DNA from 2 places in the Pseudoalteromonas sp. B160 genome. Region 1 is predicted to be linked to the other one. Evidence: predicted binding sites of a transcription regulator. Region 1 holds the regulator's gene; the other holds the start of a gene.

Evidence for each region. The regulator ArgR, encoded in region 1, controls arginine synthesis, uptake and breakdown. The targets are predictions, from matches to a motif close to ANTGAATANNTATTCANT.
Region 2: P4S61_RS04040 (OadG family protein) is a predicted target of ArgR. The motif match lies at 9,115-9,132, and genes of this name have one in related genera.

What each region holds. Positions count from the first base shown of each region.
Region 1 is NZ_JARLUX010000001.1:2,674,470-2,686,445, forward strand. Features, by position in the region: gene P4S61_RS12395 (aminoglycoside phosphotransferase family protein) at 1-537, shown strand, start outside; gene murU (N-acetylmuramate alpha-1-phosphate uridylyltransferase MurU) at 537-1,208, shown strand; gene djlA (co-chaperone DjlA) at 1,236-2,108, shown strand; gene P4S61_RS12410 (DUF3530 family protein) at 2,091-3,020, opposite strand; gene rluA (bifunctional tRNA pseudouridine(32) synthase/23S rRNA pseudouridine(746) synthase RluA) at 3,097-3,750, opposite strand; gene P4S61_RS12420 (Fe(3+) ABC transporter substrate-binding protein) at 4,676-5,680, shown strand; gene P4S61_RS12425 (ABC transporter permease) at 5,680-7,311, shown strand; gene P4S61_RS12430 (ABC transporter ATP-binding protein) at 7,311-8,360, shown strand; gene P4S61_RS12435 (Dyp-type peroxidase) at 8,425-9,324, shown strand; gene argR (transcriptional regulator ArgR) at 9,344-9,811, opposite strand; partial or broken gene mdh (malate dehydrogenase) at 10,036-10,972, shown strand; gene ispB (octaprenyl diphosphate synthase) at 11,053-11,976, opposite strand, start outside.
Region 2 is NZ_JARLUX010000001.1:867,471-879,446, forward strand. Features, by position in the region: gene mtnN (5'-methylthioadenosine/S-adenosylhomocysteine nucleosidase) at 1-347, shown strand, start outside; partial or broken gene P4S61_RS04005 (cobalamin biosynthesis protein CobD/CbiB) at 349-1,297, shown strand; gene tyrS (tyrosine--tRNA ligase) at 1,361-2,560, opposite strand; partial or broken gene P4S61_RS04015 (peptidoglycan DD-metalloendopeptidase family protein) at 2,711-4,023, shown strand; gene P4S61_RS04020 (hypothetical protein) at 4,390-4,815, shown strand; gene P4S61_RS04025 (hypothetical protein) at 5,302-5,478, opposite strand; gene P4S61_RS04030 (sodium ion-translocating decarboxylase subunit beta) at 5,878-7,008, opposite strand; gene oadA (sodium-extruding oxaloacetate decarboxylase subunit alpha) at 7,020-8,804, opposite strand; gene P4S61_RS04040 (OadG family protein) at 8,815-9,060, opposite strand; gene P4S61_RS04045 (DUF1328 family protein) at 9,579-9,752, shown strand; gene P4S61_RS04050 (hypothetical protein) at 9,807-9,998, shown strand; gene pdxJ (pyridoxine 5'-phosphate synthase) at 10,068-10,799, opposite strand; gene recO (DNA repair protein RecO) at 10,862-11,551, opposite strand; gene era (GTPase Era) at 11,569-11,976, opposite strand, start outside.

The DNA.
Region 1 (11,976 bases):
ACTGTTGCAGAACGTACTTTATGGCAAACGAGCTGTGAGTTATTAATTGAAAATATACTCGCGCAACCTAGCGTCACCGTACACCGTGATTTTCATAGCCGTAATATTATGCACAGTGAACAGCAATGGGCAATTATTGACTATCAAGATGCCGTGCAAGGCCCGGTATGCTATGACCTGGTATCGTTACTGCGTGATTGTTATTTTAAACTTCCTCACGATGAACTTGAATACTTACTTGAGCATGCATTTGCTGAGTTTGAGCAACAGGGCTTGCTCAGTAACATCAGCTTTGCAACCTTTAAACAATGGTTTGATTTAACCGGTATTCAACGCCATTTAAAAGCGGCGGGTATTTTTTGCCGGTTAAATTTACGCGATGGTAAACTCGGTTATATGGATAATGTATTACCGACACTGCGCTACATTAGTGATGTGGCGCAAGATCATTCATCGTTGGTGGAGCTGGGTAAATGGATCAACAGTAAGATTATTCCTGCTACCTTAGTCGCACTTAATAAAGTGCCAACTAAATAATGAAAGCGATGATTTTAGCCGCGGGTCGCGGTCAGCGAATGATGCCACTTACCGCAGAATTACCTAAACCTATGTTAAAGGTGCAAGGAAAACCATTAATCGAGCATCATATTGAGCGACTAAAAACAGCAGGGATCACTGATTTTATTATTAACCTTGCTTGGCAAGGAGATAAGATCCGTGCTTACTTTGGCGATGGTAGCCGGCTTGGTGTACATATTGAGTATAGCCAAGAGCCTGAGCAGGGATTAGAAACTGCAGGTGGTATTATTCAAGCATTACCTTTGCTTGGTGAGCAATTTATTGTTATTAATGGCGATATATTTACCGACTATGATGTTAGTTCATTACTGCATATTCACTTAGATGCGGGCGAGGCACATATTGTGTTGGTTGAAAATCCAGCCCACAACCCAAATGGTGACTTTACGTTGCGTCATCTAAGCGCAGATAGCCCCAAGTATACATTTTCTGGTATTAGTCGCTTTCATCAGCAATTTTTTGCAGGAATTACAGCGGGTACTCATCGCTTAGGGCCATTATTAAAAAGTAAATTGGCTGAGCATGTTGTCTCTACGGAGCTGTACATAGGTAACTGGGACGATATCGGAACTCCAGAACGATTAGCTCAATTGAATGAGTTGTTGATAGAGCAACAAAAAACTCATTAAGTAATTCACATATAATAGGAGCGCCTCATGTGGGGTAAAATTTTAGGTGCCTGCTTTGGCTTTATGTTTGGGCGTATTATAGGCTTATTTATAGGCTTATACCTGGGCCATATGTTTGACAAGAGTTTAAAGCAGAACTTTGATAAAGCCGGCGGCTTTTCAAGCTTATTTAAAGGCGATGATGATATTAATCAGCGCCAAGCGTTATTTTTTACCAGCTGTTTTGGAGTAATGGGGCACATTGCTAAGTCAAATGGCCGCGTAAGCGAAACCCACATCCGTGCTGCCAGTTTATTTATGGATGAAATGGGACTCACTGGTGATGATCGCAAAGAGGCACAAGATGCATTTAAAGCGGGAAAAGACGCTGATTTTTCATTAAAAGAAACTGTTTTCGATTTTAAAGAGCGTTTTGCTCGTCGCCATGATTTATTACAACTGTTTTTAGAAATTCAAATCCAAATGGCGTTTTCTGATGGGGTGTTAGCTGCGCAAGAAAAGGAGCTACTCCAAGATGTAAGTAAGTTATTAGGGATCTCTAAAACTCACTTTGCATTTGTACTTAAACGTTACCAAGCTGAATTTTCATTTCGTCAGCAACAACAACGCTATCAACAGCAGCAACAACGTCAACAAGGGCAAAGCAGTAGTTATCGTGAAGGCTCAGGGCATCATGTACCGCCAAATAGTGGCATGAGCCGTACTCAAGCTCTGGCTTTGCTGGGGCTAAATAATGAGGCGAGTGAACGAGAAGTAAAAGTAGCGTACCGTAAATTAATGGCGCAGCACCATCCTGATAAATTAGTTTCTCAAGGTTTACCTAAACATATGATGGAACTGGCAGTCAAGAAAAGCCAAGATATTCAAGCCGCTTACGAATATTTAAAAAAGGCGGCGTAAAAACCCGTCTACTTCTTTGGTCAAGCGCTCATGTTGCTCAGGCTCAGAGCGCAAACCAAACAGCTCACGTTGGCGGTAATCATATTTACTGTGACGTTTAACCCAGCGTTTTCTATCCGCCACACTCAGCAGTAAGTCTGGGTTATCTATGTTGTAGTAAATATCCAATAACGGCGGGCTAATAGTCGATATAATCGCGTTAAGTTGTTGGTTACGTCTACTGTTTGGTAAATAACTGCTAAGGCTGACAAATGCATCTATGTTGGTATTTGGATATTCGCCATAGTGTTCGAGCAATACTCCAGCAGAGGCACCTTGTGCAATAACAACAATTTTTCCATCTTCATCCAATGCACTTTGATACAACGCATTAAAGCGTGCAATTAAGTTGAGTTTATAATTATCTATTATCGCATTGCTTATATGAGCGATAGCATCAACATGTACAACAGGAGTAGCTGTGTCAGCTGATGGTTCGCCATTGTCTAAACTTGTAGTTTGCTTAGCCGTTGCAGGTTCAGTTGTTTCACTTGCATCCGCAGATGGCGCTGCTTGCCAATCAATATCGGGTACCGTCATAGCAATTGTGGCATAGCCTAAATCGTTAAGTTGCGTACGTAAAAAGTTGAGCCCGTTGTTATTGGTAGGTAAGTGTTGCCAATCAGGGATAATCAACACCACACCGCGCTGCTGGGCACTCATGTGTTGGCGATATAAACTTAAAAACTCAGTATCACCGGCAAGTAGCGGTTTTAGTTCATCTTGCGGCATTAAGCGTGATAAATCATTACTGCTGATTGTTGACCATGGTGTGGGTGCAATAAAGTCGGCTGCTTGGGCTGGCATGGCCAAGAAAGTCGCGTAAACCAAACTAATTAATTGCCATACTTTAAACTGTTTGCCGATAGCCATATAAACCACCACGATGAATCAATAAGTTGTTATCGGCGTGTACAGCAAAAAGTTTAGTGTGATTTTAAGCTCGTAATTAAAACTCTGGCTCAGCTTCAAAAGTCATAATTTGTGCTGTTCCTGGGTGAGTGAGCTGTAGCATTTGTGCGTGCAATTGCAAGCGCGGGGCAGCAGCCAGGGCATCAGGGTGAGCATAGAGCCTATCGCCTAAAATAGGGTGCCCCAATGACAACATATGCACACGTAATTGATGTGAGCGTCCGGTAATAGGGGTAAGTTCCACACGAGTGGCGTGCAACTCATGCTCCAGTACAGTGTAATGAGTTAAAGAGGGCTTCCCCTTGTCATGATCAACCATTTGCTTAGGGCGGTTTGGCCAATCACAGATCAGTGGCAAATTGACTGATCCCGTTAATGGCTCTAATTTACCGTACACTCGTGCAATATAGCGCTTTGCAGTTTGGCGTTCTTGAAACTGCATACTTAAATGACGATGAGCCGCTTTATGCATTGCTAAACAAATAATTCCAGAGGTTGCCATATCTAAGCGGTGAACTATTTTTGCCGTAGGAAAAACACGGTTAACGCGAGCTATCAAACAATCGGCGTGTTTAGGATCTTTTCCTGGCACAGTCAAAAGTTCACTGGGCTTGTTGACGATCAGTAAATCATCATCTTGAAATAAAATGGTTAAATACGGATCTAATGGAGGATTGTAGTTAATTAACACGGCCGACCTCAATGATTTATGAGCGCGCTATTTTAGAGAAGTCATCGCTTATACACAATCAATAACGTATTAGATTAGACGCGAGAGTATTAATGAGCGAGTTAATTGGCAAGTAGTCGTTAAGCAAAGGGTATTTTTGGGCAAAAGAAAAGCGCGAACTATCGCTAGTCGCGCTTGCGGAATCTTCTAATTTTCTGCATCCTGCAATTGAACTTAATCAACTCCTAAACTTTACTAATCCATGTGATCACACTGTTACTTATTCGTTCTGCGTGATATAGGCTATCCGTGCCTCTGTCCTATGTGCTTCCTTTTGATCCTTTTTGATAATCTCTATTACCGGTCCTTTACGCATCGTCCTGATGCTATCCCTTAGTTAACAGTTCCATTGTGATACCCTTTAGGGCCTGTCCATCTGTCCGCTTTTATAACATCCTGTCTAACAACTCTCTTGCGAGCCCTGTTGTTATTCCTTTTCGCATCATCTTGACGCTGTCCGTGTATTTACTATCCTTAGTGCTACTCATCCTGAGCCTGTCCGTGAATCCATTTTTTCCTAACGTAACCTTTAATTCGAGGTTTATGAGTAATCATTCCTTGTCCGTTTACTCATTTAAGCGTCACTGCTTAACCGATGAAGTAAGTATATAGAGTATCTGCAAACAAAATAGGCTAAAAACAGTAACGAAAATACAGTCATTATTTTGAAATTTTATAATAGTTATTATATTTCATGTGGTTAGTTTGTTTTTAGACTTTTTTTATGATGTTTTATACTCAATAGCTGTCATAACCGTGAGATATATCGCACAAGTGATTTCCATTATGGGCATGGTCATCATTGATTAAGATTTAATAAGTGCACTTTTTCAAGGAGCAAGTTATCATTACATGATAATAGTTATTATTTAGTTGGAAGCGATTTATGAAAAAGACATTAGCGGCTTTAGTTGGCTTAGTGTTAACAACCCCTGTGTTTGCAGATGAAGCAGTAAATATTTACTCTTTTCGACAACCGTTTTTAATTCAGCCAATATTAGATGATTTTACTAAGCAAACAGGCATTAAAACAAATGTGGTGTTTGCTAAAAAAGGATTAATAGAGCGTGTTAAGCGTGAAGGAAAGCATAGCCAAGCTGATTTAGTCTTAACCTCTAATTTTAGTGATTTAGTGCAGCTAGATGAATTAGATTTAACCCAAACAATTAATAGTGAAACCGTTAATAGTAATGTACCGGCTAAGTTTCGTGATGTTGAAGGACAATGGGTTGCATTAACTAAGCGGGTGCGTAACGTTTATTCATCAAAAGAGCGCATAGGTGCATTAGCGCATTTAAGCTATGAAGAATTAGCCGATCCTAAATACAAAGGCAAAATTTGCACCCGTTCGGGTAAGCACCCATATAATTTAGGCTTGGTCGCTTCAATGATTGCACACCATGGTGAAGCAGAAACTAAAAAATGGCTTGAAGGTGTGAAAGCAAATTTAGTTCGTAAACCTCAAGGTAATGACCGCGGGCAAGTAAAGGCAGTAAAAGAAGGCTTATGTGATTTAGCGATCGGTAATAGTTATTACTTTGGTAAGATGATGGAAGATCCCGAGCAAAAACCATGGGCTGATGCCGTACATATTAACTTTCCGAATCAAGATAACAGAGGCTCACATATTAACGTATCTGGTGTAGTTATGACCAAGTACGCTAAAAATCCTGAAAATGCCTTGAAACTAATCGAGTTTATGACCGACAATAAGGCGCAAAATATGTACGCTTCGGTCAATATGGAATATCCAGTAAGGCTGGGCGTTGAATTATCAAGCTTAGTAGCATCATGGGGTAGCTTTAAGGAAGATAGCTTAGCGCTTGATGAAATTAGCAAATATCGTCCTTTAGCACTTAAGCTAATTGATGAGGTGAAGTTCGACCTTTAATGAGTTTAAAATTTTCACTGTCGCGATGGCAGTTATTCGCGTGGGTTATTGGCATAGTGTTGATAACCCCATTGTGTTTTTTATTGTTCGAATCACTACAAGGCGATTCTGACGTATTTAGCCACCTCTGGGATACCGTGCTATGGGATTATACCCGCAATACACTGTTACTTATTTTGGGTGTTGGCGTTGTCAGTTGTATTATTGCCCTTCCGCTTGGCTGGTTAACCGCTTATTGTGATTTTCCCGGCCGTAAACAGTTTGAGTGGGCGCTTATGCTGCCCCTTGCGATGCCGACCTATATTATTGCTTACGTTTACACTGATCTGTTTGATTATGCCGGTCCGGTGCAAATAGGGTTACGCGAATGGTTTGGTTGGCAATCACCTAATGATTATTGGTTTTTTGATATTCGTACTTTATCTGGTGCGATTATTATGATTGCCTTAGTGCTTTATCCTTATTTGTATTTGATTTTTAAAACTGCATTACGCGAACAGTCATTTAAATTGGTGCAGGCGAGTCAGTTGATGGGATTATCACCTAAGCAGAGCTTTTTCAAAGTTAGTTTACCACTTGCTCGAGGGGCGATTGTGGCTGGACTGACGCTGATCAGTATGGAAGCAATGGCTGACTTTGCAACCGTTAATTATTTTGCGGTAAGTACTTTAACCACAGCGGTTTATGATACTTGGTTAGGGTATTATTCGTTAACAGCTGCGGCTAAAATTTCAGGTATTATGTTACTTATATTGTTTTTAGCGTTAACGATGGAGCGTTTTAGTCGTCGTAATCAAGCTGTATTTGAGCGCCAACCAAGCGTCAACAGTGATGCGCTATATAACTTAACGGGCAAAAGTGCATGGCTGGCAACTATCTTTTGTATTGCAGTGTTATTTTTTGCCTTTATATTACCTGTCGCTGTGTTAATGGGTTATGCCATTTCATATTTCGGACAAGCATGGAATAGCGTATTTTTTCTCTATGCATGGCAAAGCTTTAAAGTCGCGGCCATCGTGAGCATTATCACCATTATTTTGAGTCTGTTAGTGGTATTTTATCAGCGCATTGCTAAGCAGCAATATCCACTTGTACCTGGGCGATTAGCCAGTACAGGTTATGCGTTACCTGGAACAGTACTCGCTATTGCAGTGTTGTTACCATTGACCTTGTTAGACGATAAATTAAATACTTGGTTAGAGCCAATAGGTATTACACCGGGGCTATTATTGAGCGGTACTTTGTTTGCAATTATATTTGCATATGTGGTGCGCTTTTACGCTATAGCTCATGGTGCAATTGAAGCTAGTTTTATGCGGATAAGCCCATCGCTTGATATGGCGAGTCAATCAATGGGGAAAAGCCAAGGCCAAACTCTACGCAAAGTACATATCCCGTTATTACGTCGTGGTATTTTAACCGCAGGATTGTTGGTATTCATTGAATGCATGAAAGAATTACCTACCGCATTGTTATTAAGGCCATTTAATTTTGAAACCTTAGCGACTCATGTGTTTCAGTATGTCAGTGATGAGCAGTTAGAGCTGGCGTCTATTTCAGCGTTAGCAATTGTTTTGGTGGGGTTAATTCCTTTATACTTTATTAATCGCTCGATGGAGCAACGCAGTTAATGAGCAGTTTAGTATTAGAAAATTTATCGTATCAATACAACGGCACATCCGTGATTGAGCACTTAGATTTAACTGTCGCACAAGATGAAATAGTGTGTTTACTCGGTGCTAGTGGCTGTGGAAAAACCACCACATTAAAAGCTATTGCTGGGCTGATTGAAGCAAAGCAAGGAAAAGTATTTATTGATAGTAAGTTAGTCAGTGATGAGCATACTTTTTTAGCGCCAGAGTATCGAAATATTGGCATGATGTTTCAAGATTATGCGCTATTTCCACATTTAACTGTGGCTGATAATATTGCCTTTGGCTTAACCAATATGACAAAAGCGGATAAGTTAAAGCGCGTTGCTGAAATGCTTGAGTTAGTGCATTTAATTAATTGTGCAGAACGTTTCCCGCATCAGTTATCTGGGGGTCAGCAGCAGCGAGTGGCAATTGCTAGGGCACTGGCTTATAAACCTAGTTTATTGTTATTAGATGAACCGTTTTCCAATATTGATACGCAAGTACGGTTTGAGTTAATTGCAGATATTCGTCGTATTATTAAAACCCAGCAAGTATCAGCTGTATTTGTTACTCATTCAAAAGAAGAGGCATTTGCGTTTGCTGATACATTAGCGGTAATGCACTGTGGGAAAATTGCTCAACAAGGTACGTCTGAGCAGCTATTTAGTGCTCCAAGCTCAAAGGTAGTTGCAGAATTTCTTGGTCAGGGCATATACTTAGATGCAGAAGTATTAACAGCAACTGAATATCATACTGCTTTCGGATGTGTTGAGTCATTAGTTACGCATCGTCATGTTAAGCAAGTTGGGAAACTTTATGTTCGCCCACACCATCTTGAGTTAATACCTTTTCAATCACAAGGCTGTAGTGCAAATACGGTGACTATTTTAAACAGTCGTTTTGTTGGTTCGCATTTTGTGTATAAGGTTATGGTTGATGGACAAGAAATTGAAGTTGCTGCTCAGTTGGGCCATTCATTTTTAGCAAATGAACAGGTGACAATAAAAATAACACCACACACGGTTAACTTTTTCGCAGATTAAGTGCTTTAGTATTTTTAATTTCATTAAAAACGCCGTGTATGAGATTTTGAGTTAAGGAAATACCATGGCGCAAGCGCAATCTGGAATTTGTGCTGAGGCAAACTTGCACGGTTTACATTTGTTTTTTAATGTATTTGATGGCCACGATGAGTCATTACGCAAAAAGTTAAAATACGTTAGCGCTATCCAAGATGAGTTTTCAGATCAGTTTTCTGAATCGATGCTCTCCAGCCTAGTTGCAGTGGGGGCACAGTATTGGCCGCACATTCTGCCTGAATTTCTGCCTAGTGAATTACAGAGCTTTCCTAATATTCCTCATAATGATCATATTATGGGGGCTCAGCCTTTTGATTTATTTGTCCAAATTCGTTCCGATAGGGAAGATGTAAACCATTTATTTGCTTTGCAAATTCTTAAGTTATTTGCCCCCGATGTTGAATTGGTTGAGCAAGTGCGAAACTTTCGATTTTTAGATGGTCGCGATTTTAATGGTTTTATACTCGGTGGTGACACTCCTCATGGTCGCCAAAAGCGCATCACAGCGTTAATCAATAAACCCAACCATTTTGAAGATCAAGGCAGTTACGTACATATACAGCGCTATAAGCATGACTTAAGTGTGTGGCAAAATTTACCTCTGAGTGAGCAAGAGCAAATAATGGGACGCACTCGCTTAGATAATACCTTGATTATGCCTGCGACTGAGAATAGTCATGCTGTACGCACTGAGTTAAAAGATGAGCAAGGGCAACCACTGCAATTAAATCAAAACATGCCTTATGGTGACGTTTACGAACAGGGTATATTAGCGATTAGTTATGCAGCACAGGGAAATGCATTTGAGCAAGTATTACGAAGTCGATTAGGTGATGCCGATTGCTACGATCATTGGCTTGATTTTACTCAAGCCGATATGGGTTCTGCGTTTTTTGCCCCATCAATTAACTTTTTAAAGCAGCTGTAAAAAGTTTGAATCGGTAGATTTATACCGTATCAAATAAAATACGCACACGTTCAAGAGTTACATCAATTTCAGATACTTTAGCTGGAGCGATAAAAATAGTATCGTCACCAGCAATGGTACCTAGTACGCCATCTGCTTTACCTAATGAATCTAATAGTCGAGCAATTAATTGTGCAGCTCCTGGGCTGGTTCGAATAATGATCATCATTTCGTTATGCATTATATCAATCACTAACTGACGTAATGGGCTTTTCGCTGTAGGTACGCCCATTTCAGCAGGCAAACAATAGACCATTTCTTGTTTGGCATTACGAGTGCGTACCGCGCCAAACTTGCTTAACATCCGCGACACCTTACTTTGACTAATATTATCAAAGCCTTGCTCTTTTAGGGCGTCAACAATCTCACCTTGTGAACCAAAGTTTTCTTCTTTTAAAAGTGCCTTAAAGGCCTTTACTAATGCTTCTTGTTTATCTTGTGGTTGCATATTATAGGTTCTTATTCATAAGTGATGCGCTAATTGTACACAATGTTGCATACTTATGCAGTAGTTGTTTGCTTTTGCGATGGATTTTAGTGCTGTAAACCAGCAAGTTTACAACTATGGTCTAAATTATATGTGAAATAAGCAGGATAAATTTGTCTTTAGTCGTTAATTTCATTATCTTTAGAGCCACAAATATTTCCTACCTCAAATTACGGAGAATTCCAATGAAAGTTGCTGTATTAGGTGCTGCTGGCGGTATCGGCCAAGCGTTGTCTTTATTATTAAAAACAGGCTTACCAGCTGGTTCTGAATTATCACTTTATGATGTTGCTCCAGTTGTTCCTGGTGTTGCTGTTGATCTTTCTCATATCCCAACTGACGTTAAAGTTGCAGGCTTTGGTGTTGATGCACTAGATCAAGCGTTAACTGGTTGTGATATCGTTCTTATCCCTGCTGGTATGCCACGTAAGCCTGGTATGGACCGCGCTGATTTATTTAATGTTAATGCTGGTATTATCAAAACATTAGCAGAAGGTATTGTTGCTAACTGTCCAAAAGCATTAGTGGGTATTATCACTAACCCAGTAAATGGCACTGTGCCAATTGTTGCGGAAGTATTCAAAAAAGCAGGTACTTACGACGCGAAACGTGTTTTCGGTATTACCACTCTTGATGTGATCCGTTCAGAAGCATTTGTAGCTGAGCTTAAAGGTGTTGACGTTGCAACTGTGAAAGTACCAGTAATTGGTGGTCACTCAGGCACAACAATCCTTCCGTTACTATCTCAAGTTGAAGGCGTTACTTTCACTGATGAAGAAGTTGCTGCACTTACTCCACGTATCCAAAATGCAGGTACTTGAAGTAGTAAATGCAAAAGCGGGCGGTGGTTCTGCAACATTATCAATGGGCGCTGCTGCTGCACGTTTTTGTATGTCTTTAGTTAAAGGCTTACAAGGTGAAGACGTTGTAGATTACGCTTACGTTGCTGTTGAAAATGGCGATGCTGCATATTTTGCACACCCAGTACGTTTAGGTAAAAACGGCGTAGAAGAAATTCTTTCTTACGGTGAACTAAGCGCATTTGAAGAGCAAGCTAAAAACGACATGCTTGATACGCTGAAAAAAGACATCCAAGAAGGTGTTGATTTCATCAACGCTTAATTGCTAAGTCGATTGATACAAAAAAGCCTGCATTTGCAGGCTTTTTTATGCTCGAAGGATTTTTATACATTAGGTGTTTATTAGTGATTACGATCAACGGCAATACGAGCCAAGCTAACGAGTGCTTCTTTATACGGTGATTCATCTAATACAGATAAACACGCAATCGCTTTATCAGCTTCTTCGTTGGCTTTATTCATCGTAAACTCAAGTGCTTTGGTTTCATTGAGGGCACTTAGAATAGCTTCTAAGTGGTCCATACCATTACTGTGCTCAATGGCATCACGGATCAACTGTACTTGCTCAGCATTACCGTGGCGCATAGCATAAAGTAGTGGCAGGGTAGGTTTGCCTTCGGCCAGATCATCACCGATGTTTTTACCTAACTGCTCAGCATCAGCATTGTAATCAAGTACGTCATCCACCAATTGAAAAGCGGTTCCTAAATGCATACCATAAAGATTAAGCGCTTGCAGCGTAGAGTCGTCTTTTTCGGTAATAATCGCAGCAAGGCCTGTTGCAGCTTCAAATAATTTAGCTGTTTTAGAATAAATTACCTGCATGTAGCTATCTTCGGTGGTATCAGGGTCGTTACAGTTCATTAATTGCAGCACTTCACCTTCGGCAATCACGTTGGTTGCATCAGCGAGTATTTGCATAACTTGCATTTTACCAATACCAACCATCAGCTGAAATGAGCGGGTGTAGATAAAGTCACCAACAAGTACGCTGGCTGCATTACCAAACTCAGCATTTGCTGTCGGTGTTCCTCTGCGTAAATTTGATTCATCAACGACATCATCATGCAGTAATGTAGCTGTGTGAATAAATTCAACAATAGTTGCTAAAGTAACATGATCTTTGCCTTCATAGCCAAGTGCTTTAGCCGCTAAAATAGCCAACATAGGGCGAACACGCTTGCCGCCGCTGTTTACTATATATAAGCCTAGTTGATTGACTAATGCTACATCAGAGCGCATTTGCGCGTAAATTAGTTGATTGAC
Region 2 (11,976 bases), 1.8 Mb from region 1:
CTCACCCTAAATTAATAGAGGCTGCACAACTAAGTGTTGAAAGCATCAGTGACGTGAAGACCCTGATCGGCTTAATTTGTACTGGCGATTCATTTATGTGTGATCCGGTGCGTATTGATAAAGCCCGCGCGGACTTCCCTACTATGTTAGCTGTAGAAATGGAAGGCGCTGCCATTGCACAAGTATGCTTTTCTTTAGCTACACCGTTTGTAGTGATCCGTTCAATGTCTGATATTGCAGGTAAAGAGTCACCACAGTCATTTGAAGAATACCTAGAAACCGCTTCAATAAACTCATCAAAAATGGTGGTCGCATTACTAGAAAAGCTGACTACGGTAACGCTCTAACGTGTTACTCAATTTAGTTCAGCAACATTTGGACTTTATTGTATTTATATTAGCGCTCCTTGCTGAGCGCTTTTTACCTTTGGTAAGCTGGTATCACCCAAATACATTTTTAACTGCGGTATTTAGAGCTCTTGGGAAACGCGTTTTTCGAAAGAGTGAACCTGCAAGTTACCAATATTTGTCATCCTCGTTGTGTTTCACCTTAGTCATTTTAGTGATCATGACCTTGGTAGTCTTACTGCTTGAATTCGCCTATTACCCTGAACTATTAGCTGGGTTAATTTTATACCTCAGCCTAGAGTGGCGAAGTGTAGAAAGTAAAGCGCTGCGCATTGCACGACTCGTTAAACAAAATCAAAAGTCTACAGCCCGAGAGTTATTAAAACCGCTACTTGCTCGTCAGGTAGATAAATTATCAGGCCCAGGTCTTTGCAAAGCTATCATGGAAACGCTGATCTTAAGAGTTGCTCGTCATTACTTTAGCGTTATTTTCTTTTATCTACTATTTGGCCCTATGGCTGCACTGGCTTATCGCTTACTGACTTTGATCCACCAAGCTTGGCGCAAAAGATATTATGCCTAATAGCCCATTTTTAAAATCACTTAGTTGGCTATTATATATTCTTGAGTGGTTACCTACGCGGATATTGGCGCTGACTATTGCAGCAAGTAAAGCCAGTAAATTGAGCATTCATTATATCAAGCATTATGGACGACATTTTTATCAAATAAATAGTGGCTGGTTATTAAGTTGTTGTTCGGCCTCTGTTGGTGTGCAACTCGGTGGCCCTGCCATATACCAAGATACTCGATTTGATAAAATGCGTATTGGTACTGAACGTTTACCGCAGGCTGATGATATTACTGTATTGATCAATCGGCTAAATCAAGCGCGTGGCTTTTGGTTACTGGTTATATTTGGCATCGAAATCATTAAAACAATGTTGTAGATCACAAAGAGTAAAAAACCAGCCGAAGCTGGTTTTTAAAACTGAATTTTCATTCTTTACCTATTAAGCACAGGTAATATTTGCAAACTTACGCTTACCAACTTGATAAATAGCTGTGCTGCCTTTTGCAATTTCAAGCTTAGTATCAGTGACCTTTTCTTCGCCATTGATTTTAACTGCGCCTTGTTTGATCATTCGCATAGCTTCTGATGTACTCGCAACTAAGCCTGCTTCTTTAAGCAAGTTAGTAATAAATACGGTATCTTCATCAATCGTTACAGTCATATCTGGGATATCATCCGGTAAGGCATTTTTTTGAAAACGTTTAATAAAATCTTCATGCGCACCAACAGCTGCCGCATCGCTGTGAAAACGAGCAATCATTTCTTTTGCTAAATCGATTTTAATATCACGCGGATTAGTACCTTGTGCAACCTTTTCTTTAAGCGCAGCAATTTCGTCAATTGATAAGCTACTTAGCAAATCATAATAACGCCACATCAGCTCATCACTAATAGACATGATCTTACCAAACATATCGTTAGGGGCATCAGTAATACCAATGTAGTTACCTAATGACTTAGACATTTTTTGCACACCGTCAGTGCCCTCAAGTAAAGGCATCATTAATACGGTTTGTGGCTTTTGGCCTTCGTCTTTTTGTAGCTCTCGACCCATTAATAGATTAAAGCGTTGATCAGTACCACCGAGCTCAACATCAGCTTCAAGCGCAACTGAATCCCAACCTTGCACTAATGGATACAAAAACTCATGAATCGCAATTGATTGTCCGCCAGCGTAACGCTTTTTAAAATCATCACGTTCTAGCATACGAGCAACCGTTTGACGTGCTGCTAGCTTGATCATACCTGCAGCGCCTAAATTCTCCATCCAAGTTGAATTAAAAGCAACCGTGGTTTTAGCCGGATCAAGAATTTTAAATACTTGTTCTTTATATGTTTCAGCATTTGCCAATACATCTTCACGGGTTAGTGGCTTACGAGTTACATTTTTACCCGTTGGGTCACCAATCATACCGGTGAAATCACCAATTAAGAAAATCACTTCATGACCTAAGTCTTGGAAGGTTTTCATTTTATTAATTAGCACAGTGTGACCTAAGTGTAAGTCAGGTGCAGTTGGATCAAAACCAGCTTTGATCTTTAGCTTTTTACCAGACTTTAGCTTTTCGACTAACTCGTCTTCAATTAATATTTCTTCAGCACCGCGTTTTATCTCTGCTAGAGCGGTTTGTAAGTCCACTATGTATTACTCCAAAAAATTCAGTCAGTCTGGTGATTCTAGCGTAAATCCGCGCCAGTTTAAATCTACAAAACACTGGTATTAACGCTTTATTAAGTATATCCTGCAATATTAGTGATTAATTATCTTGACAGCAGGAAAAGGCACGTTATGGTTCGCGTTGTGCACACTCTCCCAAAAAACACAAATTGCTTATTTTAGGCTTGGTTTCTGCTATTGCTGCTTTAACACTCATTCCTTCAGAAAAAGCCACCGCCTCTAAAGACAATAGCGCTGATGCGTTAGAAATTGGCAAGCGCTACGAATTACAAATTAAAGTTGATGACGTTGAGCAATTAACTGAATTAAATTCGCAAGAAGATGCAGCAAAACTCCCAGAATACGATCTCATCGATTTCGAAGTTAAAAACGGTGACAATTTAGCACTTATTTTCAAACGCGCCGGATTCTCGGCGCAAACCGTTCATAAACTGCTTAATACCAATGCAGAAACACGTAAACTTAGTAAAATTCACCCTGGTGAAACATTAAGCTTTGCTACCGCCGAAGATGGTTCTTTGGCACAGTTACGTTATGTGATTTCAAAAACAGATACCCTGTTCGTTACATTAAATGAAGAAGGTAACTACGATACGTCTATTGATAGTAAAGAAATTGAAACATTAACTAAATCAACAGGCGGAGAAATTACTAACAGCTTTTGGACCTCAGGTATTGCTGCTGGTTTAAGTGAACGGCAAATAATGAACTTTGCTGATATATTCGGTTGGGATGTGGATTTTGCCAATGATATCCGTAAAGGCGATCAATTTGGTTTAATCTATGAATCGCATTATGTTGATGGCGAGTTTATTGGCACAGGTAAAATTATTGCCGCTGAGTTTATTAACCAAGGTCAACGTTACGCGGCTATCCGTCACAGCGATGGTACTTTTTACACGCCTGAAGGGCGTAGTATGAAAAAAGCATTTTTACGTGCACCAGTTAACTTTAAATATATTAGCTCAAGCTTTAATCCGCGTCGTTTACACCCTGTAACAGGACAAGTAAGAGCACACCGTGGGATTGACTACGCAGCTCGTACTGGAACGCCAGTAGTTGCCTCTGGTAATGGTAAAGTAATTAAAGCTGGTTACAGTAAGTATAATGGTAACTATATATTTATTAGTCACGGCACACAGTACGTCACTAAATACCTACACCTTAACAAGAAACTAGTTAAAACGGGTCAAAAAGTTAAGCAAGGTCAAAAAATTGGTACTGTCGGCTCCACCGGTCGTGTAACAGGCGCGCACTTACACTACGAGTTTTTAGTTAACGGCGTTCACCGTAACCCTAAAACGGTTAAGTTACCGAAGTCAGAGCCTCTGCCTCGCGACGAGCTTGCTAAGTTTAAACCAATAGCAGATAACTTCTTAGCGCAGCTAGAGCGCAACCGAGAGCTACAGTTAGCGCTTAAGTAAAGCGGCCAGAAAATATAAAACCGTTGCTATGCCAATAGCAACGGTTTTTTTGTGGAGCTGTAGCCATAAGCCATAAGCCATAAGCCATAAGATTGTGTGTTCTGACCCCGATAAAATAGTCACGCGTTAATTTACAATAAAACAAAACTAATCAGCAACTAACTGTATACATCAATAGCAGCTTGAATTTTGTCCAATGTTACTGCTCTCTACCATTTGGGTGTATTGCTGCATTTAGAAAAGTGAAACGAAGTTACTAATTATATACAGCTGTTTATTTGATGACTAAGATAAATACATCGTAATATGGAGATTTGTCGGTTTATAAAACGACAAATGTCGTAGATAAAATTATTAGGCAACCCTATGTTTAACATCTTCAAAAAGGTAAAGTTTGAGCCCGAATTCCCAATCATAGAGTTGGATTTAACTCCTGATAAAGTATTCAGAAAGCTATCGACTTTCTCATCAGTAGAAAGGATTGAAGATTCAAGTAAAAAAGACATAGATTTTGAATTTGTTGTTGAAAATGACGTAACTCGTATTCACGTAGGCTTTGCGAATGATAGGGTTTCATACATAAACTATCTCACAGATCAGTTTAATAGCAGTGAGAATGAAAAGGCGGAGAAGCTTAATTGGTTTTTGGAATATTACGGCAGCAAGGAAGAGTATGGTGAGCCAAATAACACTGCCTATATGATATTTTTTCATAACACCAAAAGTAAACTCTCAATTGTATACGGGCTTCACATGGGAGCTATTCGTGTCAATAACCTTGCAGATGCCTAACAAGTTTGTCATACGGAACCCTTTTGCTACGTTTAGTTTTGACTGGCTTTGTCATTGTGCCCCCATCAATGATTCTGTATGAAACTAGACAACCAAGAATTACATGACTTATTAGTCAAAAAACATGTTAAGTACTTCATCTGCAAACTCACTTGCAACAGCAATGAAATTTATTGAATAAGTAGGACAACAAGGACGGAGAAGCGATTTATTTCTCATGCTGAATATGTATCCAAATATCTATCGATGATTTTAAACCTGTTGAGGCTAAATAGTACAAGCTAAAAGTTTGACTTCACACATAATGGTTCATGAATCGTCAGTTATTGCATTTAAGACATCCGATAATGCTGTGCATTGATGCAGACTGGCAGGATATTTTTCGTTGGGTTTCGGGGTGTTCAACCACAACCTACGCAGGCAATTTTAACGCTGGGCAACTTACTGCTTCTAGCTGCCCTGAATCTTAAAACTGACGGCTACGCTCTATCTCACCAACACATAAATCAATTGCACAACCAATGAAATCATCACTAATGGCCAGATGTATTTGGCATATTTAGTCGCACCATCTAGGCCCATTTTAGACTGATACTTTTCAAGTAGTGGCACAAGAATGATTAATGCAACAAACAGTGAAATTAAAATCACGAAGATATTCATACCATTCCTATTTAATAAAATATCTATCGAGTATACCTAGGGTCTGTTTATCTTTCGAGGTTAAATTTGCAGCTGCGCGTTTGGTTTTTAGGCAAGGCAGAGCCTATGTAGTGTGGTTATTCCCCATAAATAGGAGATAACGCGGCATAAATGCCAAACACGCGCTGCCCGAAGGGTTCTGCCTAGGGGCGATTAACTCTTTGTTGCTCGATTTTTACTTAGCCCACTAGGTTACAAATCTCGCGCCGTGATTAAATCGCCCCTAGTTTGAGCAAATTTTAACCCTGAAAGGTCAACAGACCCTAAGCGCAAAAAAAGCGCAGTAAATACTGCGCAGTCGGTTGGAAGTAAAAGTTACCTCACCATACTCAGCTCGCTGGGTATAGTTTAATGATTTATTTAACCTACCAGCGCTAACAAGATACCTGCAACCACAGCACTACCCAGTACTCCCGCAACATTTGGTCCCATTGCATGCATTAATAAGAAATTATGCGGATTATTCTCCAGACCCACTTTATTAACTACGCGTGCAGCCATTGGCACAGCTGATACACCAGCCGCGCCGATGAGTGGATTGATTGGTGATTTAGAGAACTTGTTCATACCTTTTGCCATAAATACACCTGAAGCTGTACCAATTGCAAAAGCCAAGGCGCCGAGTACCAAAATACCAATTGTTTCTACGGTTAAAAACTTATCTGCAGCAAGCTTAGAGCCTACAGCTAAACCAAGGAAAATAGTGGTGATATTTATGATCTCGTTTTGTGCACTATTACTTAAACGGTCAACCACACCAGACTCTCGCATCAAGTTTCCTAAACAGAACATGCCTACCAGTGGCGTTGCTGCAGGTAAAAACAAAATCGTTAAACTCAATACCATTAACGGAAAAATAATTTTTTCCTTTTTTGATACGGTGCGTAACTGTGGCATTTGAATTTTACGTTCTTCTGGTGTGGTTAAAGCCCGCATAATTGGCGGCTGAATAATTGGCACCAACGCCATATATGAGTATGCAGCTACGGCGATAGCACCCAATAAATCAGGAGCAAGTTTTGAGGCTAAGAAGATTGCCGTCGGGCCATCTGCACCACCTATAATCGCAATTGCTGACGCATCTTGTAAAGAAAACTCAAAACCTGGTACATAGTTTAGTAAAATTGCGCCAAACAAGGTTGCAAAAATACCAAACTGAGCTGCAACACCTAGCAATAACATACGAGGATTAGCTATCAAGGCACTAAAATCAGTGAGTGCACCAACACCCATAAATATTAATAATGGGAATACACCGGTATCAATCCCAATATGATAAACGTAATACAGCAAACCACCAGGGTCTGATAAGCCCGCTACGGGGATATTTGTTAATATTGCCCCAAAGCCAATTGGTAATAATAATAACGGCTCAAAGTTGCGCGCAATTGCCAGATACAACAATAAACACCCTACTGCGATCATAATAAGCGCAGGAAATGTAAAATTAGCAATACCTGTTGCTTGCCAGAGGTTTAATAATGCTTCCATCCTCTGAGCTCCTAAGCTAGTGCTATCATAGCGTCACCCGTTGCCACTGAATCACCTTCAGCAACAAGAATTTCAGCAATAGTACCGGTGTGGGTTGCACGAATTTCAGTTTCCATTTTCATCGCTTCCATGATGATCACTACATCGCCTTCATTTACCGTTTGACCCGCTTTCACCTTGATTTTAAAGATGTTACCAGCAAGTGGAGCGTTAAGTGTTTCGCCGGAAGCAACTGACGCCGATTGTGGAATATGCTCACTATCTTTAAGTGTTACTTCTTTAAGCTCACCGCCTTGTGCAACCACTACATCATAAACTTTACCATCTACTTTTACGCTGTACTGCTCTGCTTTTACTGTGTTGCTGTTACTTTTTTTATTGCTAACTGGTTGTTCTTTATTAGCAGATTCAGCACTTGGTACAGCTTCGAAAGCATCTGGGTTATTACGATTTTTAATGAATTTCAACCCAATTTGTGGGAATAATGCATACGTTAAAACGTCATCAATCTGCTCATCCGCTAAGCTTAAGCCTTGCTCTTTTGCTTCTTTTAATAACTCAGCTTGGAGTATTTCTAGTTCTGGTTGCAATAAATCAGCTGGGCGGCAAGTAATGACTTCTGCGCCATTAAGTACGCGCTCTTGTAATTCTTTATTCATCGGCGCAGGAGTTACGCCATACTCACCTTTTAGCACTCCGGCAGTTTCTTTGGTGATAGTTTTATAACGCTCGCCCGTCAATACATTTAATACTGCTTGTGTACCAACAATTTGTGATGTTGGTGTAACTAACGGTAAATAACCTAAGTCTTCACGTACACGTGGGATCTCAAGTAATACTTCATTCAATTTATCCGCAGCACCTTGCTCTTTAAGCTGGTTTTCCATATTAGTTAACATGCCACCAGGCACTTGCGCTAATAAAATACGGCCATCAACACCTTTTAAGCTGCCTTCAAACGCGGCATATTTTTTACGAACATCGCGGAAATAAGCAGCAATCTCTTCGAGTTGATTTAAATCCAGCTCAGTATCACGTTCAGTACCTTCAACAATCGATACAATCGTTTCAGTTGCGCTGTGTCCGTAAGTCATACTCATTGATGAAATTGCGGTATCAAGCATATCAATACCTGCATCAATCGCTTTTTGGTAAGTAGCAGTACTTAAACCTGTTGTGGCATGACACTGCATTGCAATTGGGATAGAGACTGTTTCTTTTAACGCTTTGATTAACTCTTCTGCATCGTATGGTTTAAGCAAACCAGCCATATCTTTAATACAAATTGAATGACAGCCTAACTCTTCAAGCTGCTTGGCAAGCGTTAACCACATATCAAGTGTATGAACCGGGCTTACTGTGTACGAAATTGTACCTTGTGCATGTGCGCCAACTTTAATCGCAGCTTTAATAGCCGTTTCAAGATTACGAACATCGTTCATCGCATCAAAAATACGAAACACATCAACACCATTTTTGTGCGCTCGCTCTACAAATTTTTCAACAACATCATCTGCATAATGACGATAGCCTAAAAGGTTTTGACCACGTAATAACATTTGCTGTTTAGTATTTGGCATAGCTTTTTTAAGAGCACGAATACGCTCCCAAGGATCTTCACCCAAATAACGAATGCATGAATCAAAAGTAGCCCCACCCCATGATTCGATCGACCAGTAACCTGCATCATCTAATTTTTGTGCAATCGGTAGCATGTCATCCAAACGCATACGCGTTGCTAATAATGATTGATGCGCGTCTCTAAGTACTAATTCTGTTAATTTTAATTTAGCCACAAGTCATCCCTTATAGTTTTTGTTTATTTTTGTACTGAGCTATGGCAGCACTTATCGCAGCGATGTGTTCACTTGGTACACCGGGTGCTTTGATCGATGGTGTGCGCGTTGGCATTACAACCGGCTGTTCAAAGCGGCTCGCTAATTTAGACATAGCGGTAATTGCTGCAATCAACAACGAAAGAAAAACGAAAACTCCCACCATCCCAGTGAGCATTAAGTTTGCTGCAGTAGCAAGTAATTGACCTATATCCATTCTGCCCCCCTGAGTATTCTTACCCACCCGAAAGATAGGTAAAAAATCACTTTATTTAAATATTTATGCAATAATCATATCAAAGAAACAGACCAAGTCCAACACTTTGTAAATTGGTAAAACCAATTAATATAAAGCTAACATATCTTCAGCAAAGTTAACACACTGCTTTTTACTATAATTTAATAGGATATAGATGATAAAAATACTGAATATAGCTATAACTTATAAGTGAAATCTAATCTGCACCTTAATAACTTACCAACCGAACTACTCAACAACTGTTAAATTAATGAAAAAGCACTCAACATGAAATTGGTCTTACCAAAAAATCATACTGAAATATTTATTTTTCAGGACGCCGAGTATAAGTTACAGATAAAGCTGTAAATAATTCCCACCTAATTCATGAAAATAAATAAAATAAACACTATCCTATTGATAATAAAGGATTTAAACACATGGCATGTAACTGGCATTATTTACTCTGAACAAATTAACAAACCAAGGAGACGACAATGTTACGCTGGACAATTACATTTTTAGTTATTGCGCTTATTGCTGCAGTGTTAGGTTTTGGTGGTATCGCAGGTGCCGCAGCAGGAATTGCTAAGATTATCTTTTTTATCTTTATTGTATTGTTAGTTATTTCACTCGTTTCAGGTGCGTTGCGCGGCAATGTCCCTAAGTGATAACAATTTATTTTAAATAACAACACATTTATTAATTTTACAAGGAATTACATTATGAAATCGACAACTATTAAAACTGCTGTGATCGCTTTATTCGCTAGTTTTTTTATCATGGGTTGTGAAGACAATCATGCAGAAGAGGCCGGTGAACGCATCGATGAAGCTGTAACCGACGTACAAAACAAAGTAGAAGACGCCTGTGAAGAAGTAAAAGAAGGCGTTAACGCTAAAGAAACTAACTGTTAATCCAGTTAGATACAAATAATAAAAAACGACTCTTTTGAGTCGTTTTTTGCATTTTAAGAGAAGTTAAAATTAAGCTCTCGCTTCTAGCATTAGTCGCTTCATGTCACGTACTGCTTTATCTAATCCATCTATGGCTGCACGCGCTATAATTGCGTGACCAATGTTTAGTTCGTAAATCTCTTTCATAGCAGCAATCGGTTTCACGTTATGATAATGAAGACCGTGGCCGGCGTTTACTATCAAACCCAAACTTGCTGCATACTTTACACCTTGATGAATATGCTCAAGTTGTTTTTGTATCTCGGTATCAGTTTGCGCATCCGCATAAGCGCCAGTATGAATTTCAACATAAGGGGCATTACAGGCTTTAGCTGCATCTAGTTGTGCTTTGTCTGCATCGATAAATAACGATACTTTAATACCGGCGTCAGTTAATTTTGCTGTCGCGGCTTTAATCTTATCTAGATTACCAACAACGTCTAAACCGCCTTCGGTGGTCAACTCTTCGCGTTTTTCTGGTACTAAGCAAACATAAGCTGGCTTAACATCTAAAGCAATATCAATCATTTCATCTGTAACCGCTATTTCAAGGTTCATTCGTGTTTGGATTGTTTTAGCCATCACATACACGTCACGATCTTGAATGTGACGACGGTCTTCACGTAAATGAATAGTGATCCCATCAGCGCCAGCATGCTCAGCAACACTCGCAGCATGTGCTGGATCTGGGTAACTTGTACCCCGAGCTTGGCGTAAGGTAGCAATATGATCAACGTTTATACCCAAAAGAATATCTTTCATTTTTTTACCTGTAAAAATAACGGTTAAAAATACCGTATTAAGATTGTTGGTGAATACCCAAACTATTTGGATATAAACAGCTCGCGACTTTTTAATGGTTTTTTGCCTAATAAAGGCTTCATTAAATGACGACTTAATTGTTTTGCCATATATAACACATCCGGCGCACTAAAGTCATGAGCTGCAATTGCATTTAACTGCGCGCCAGAAAAGCCACTGCCTTGATTTTCTTGGGCAACAAAGCCGTATTCAGCAAAGTAACTATACGTTTGCTCTGCCGAAATTGGATCGCCTGCGGCATCAAAACTAAAGTCAACGCCATAGCCTAATAATTCTAATAATTGAAATTCATAAGAACGTAATACAGCTTGTAAGTTAGGGTGCTGGTTAAGCTGTTGTAGGTGAGTTTTATACAATTGATAGGCATGATCAATTGGTTCATTAATTGGTACAATGCGGTTGGTTAGTTCATTTAGATAAAACCCACAATAAAGCTGATCCCCAACTAGTGTGGATTGCGTGCCATGTAGTTCAAATCGTTGGATATATTTCAGGTCGTGTTTACCGGTATAATTTACCAGTAAAGCTTGGAAGGGTTGTAACTGAGCTTTGTATTTTGTTGCTTGGCGACCGCTAATTCGCGCCAGCATGCGCAACTGGCCAACGCCTTCTACTAACATATCAAGCATTACTTGTGAGTCACTAAAAGGACGTCGGTGTAATAAATATGCCGTGTAGAAGTCGCTATCCATAAATATCGCTTAGGCTATTAATCTTCACCATAGCCTAAACTGCGAAGTGCTCTCTCGTCGTCAGCCCAACCTGATTTAACCTTCACCCAAAGTTCTAAAAACACTTTATTATCAAGCATTTCTTCGAGATCTTTACGGGCTTCGCGGCCAATCACTTTAAGCTTTTCGCCTTTATTACCAATAACCATACGTTTTTGCGTTTCACGCTCAACTAAAATCAAGCCATTGATATGCCAAATGCCATTTTCTTGCCATTTAAACTGCTCAATTTCAACGGTAACTGAGTAAGGAAGCTCCTCACCCATAAAGCGCATCAACTTTTCACGGATCACTTCGGCTGCCATAAAGCGCATTGAACGATCTGTTACGTAATCTTCAGGGAAGTAAAATTCACACGGTGGTAAACGCTTAGTTACTTCATCTTT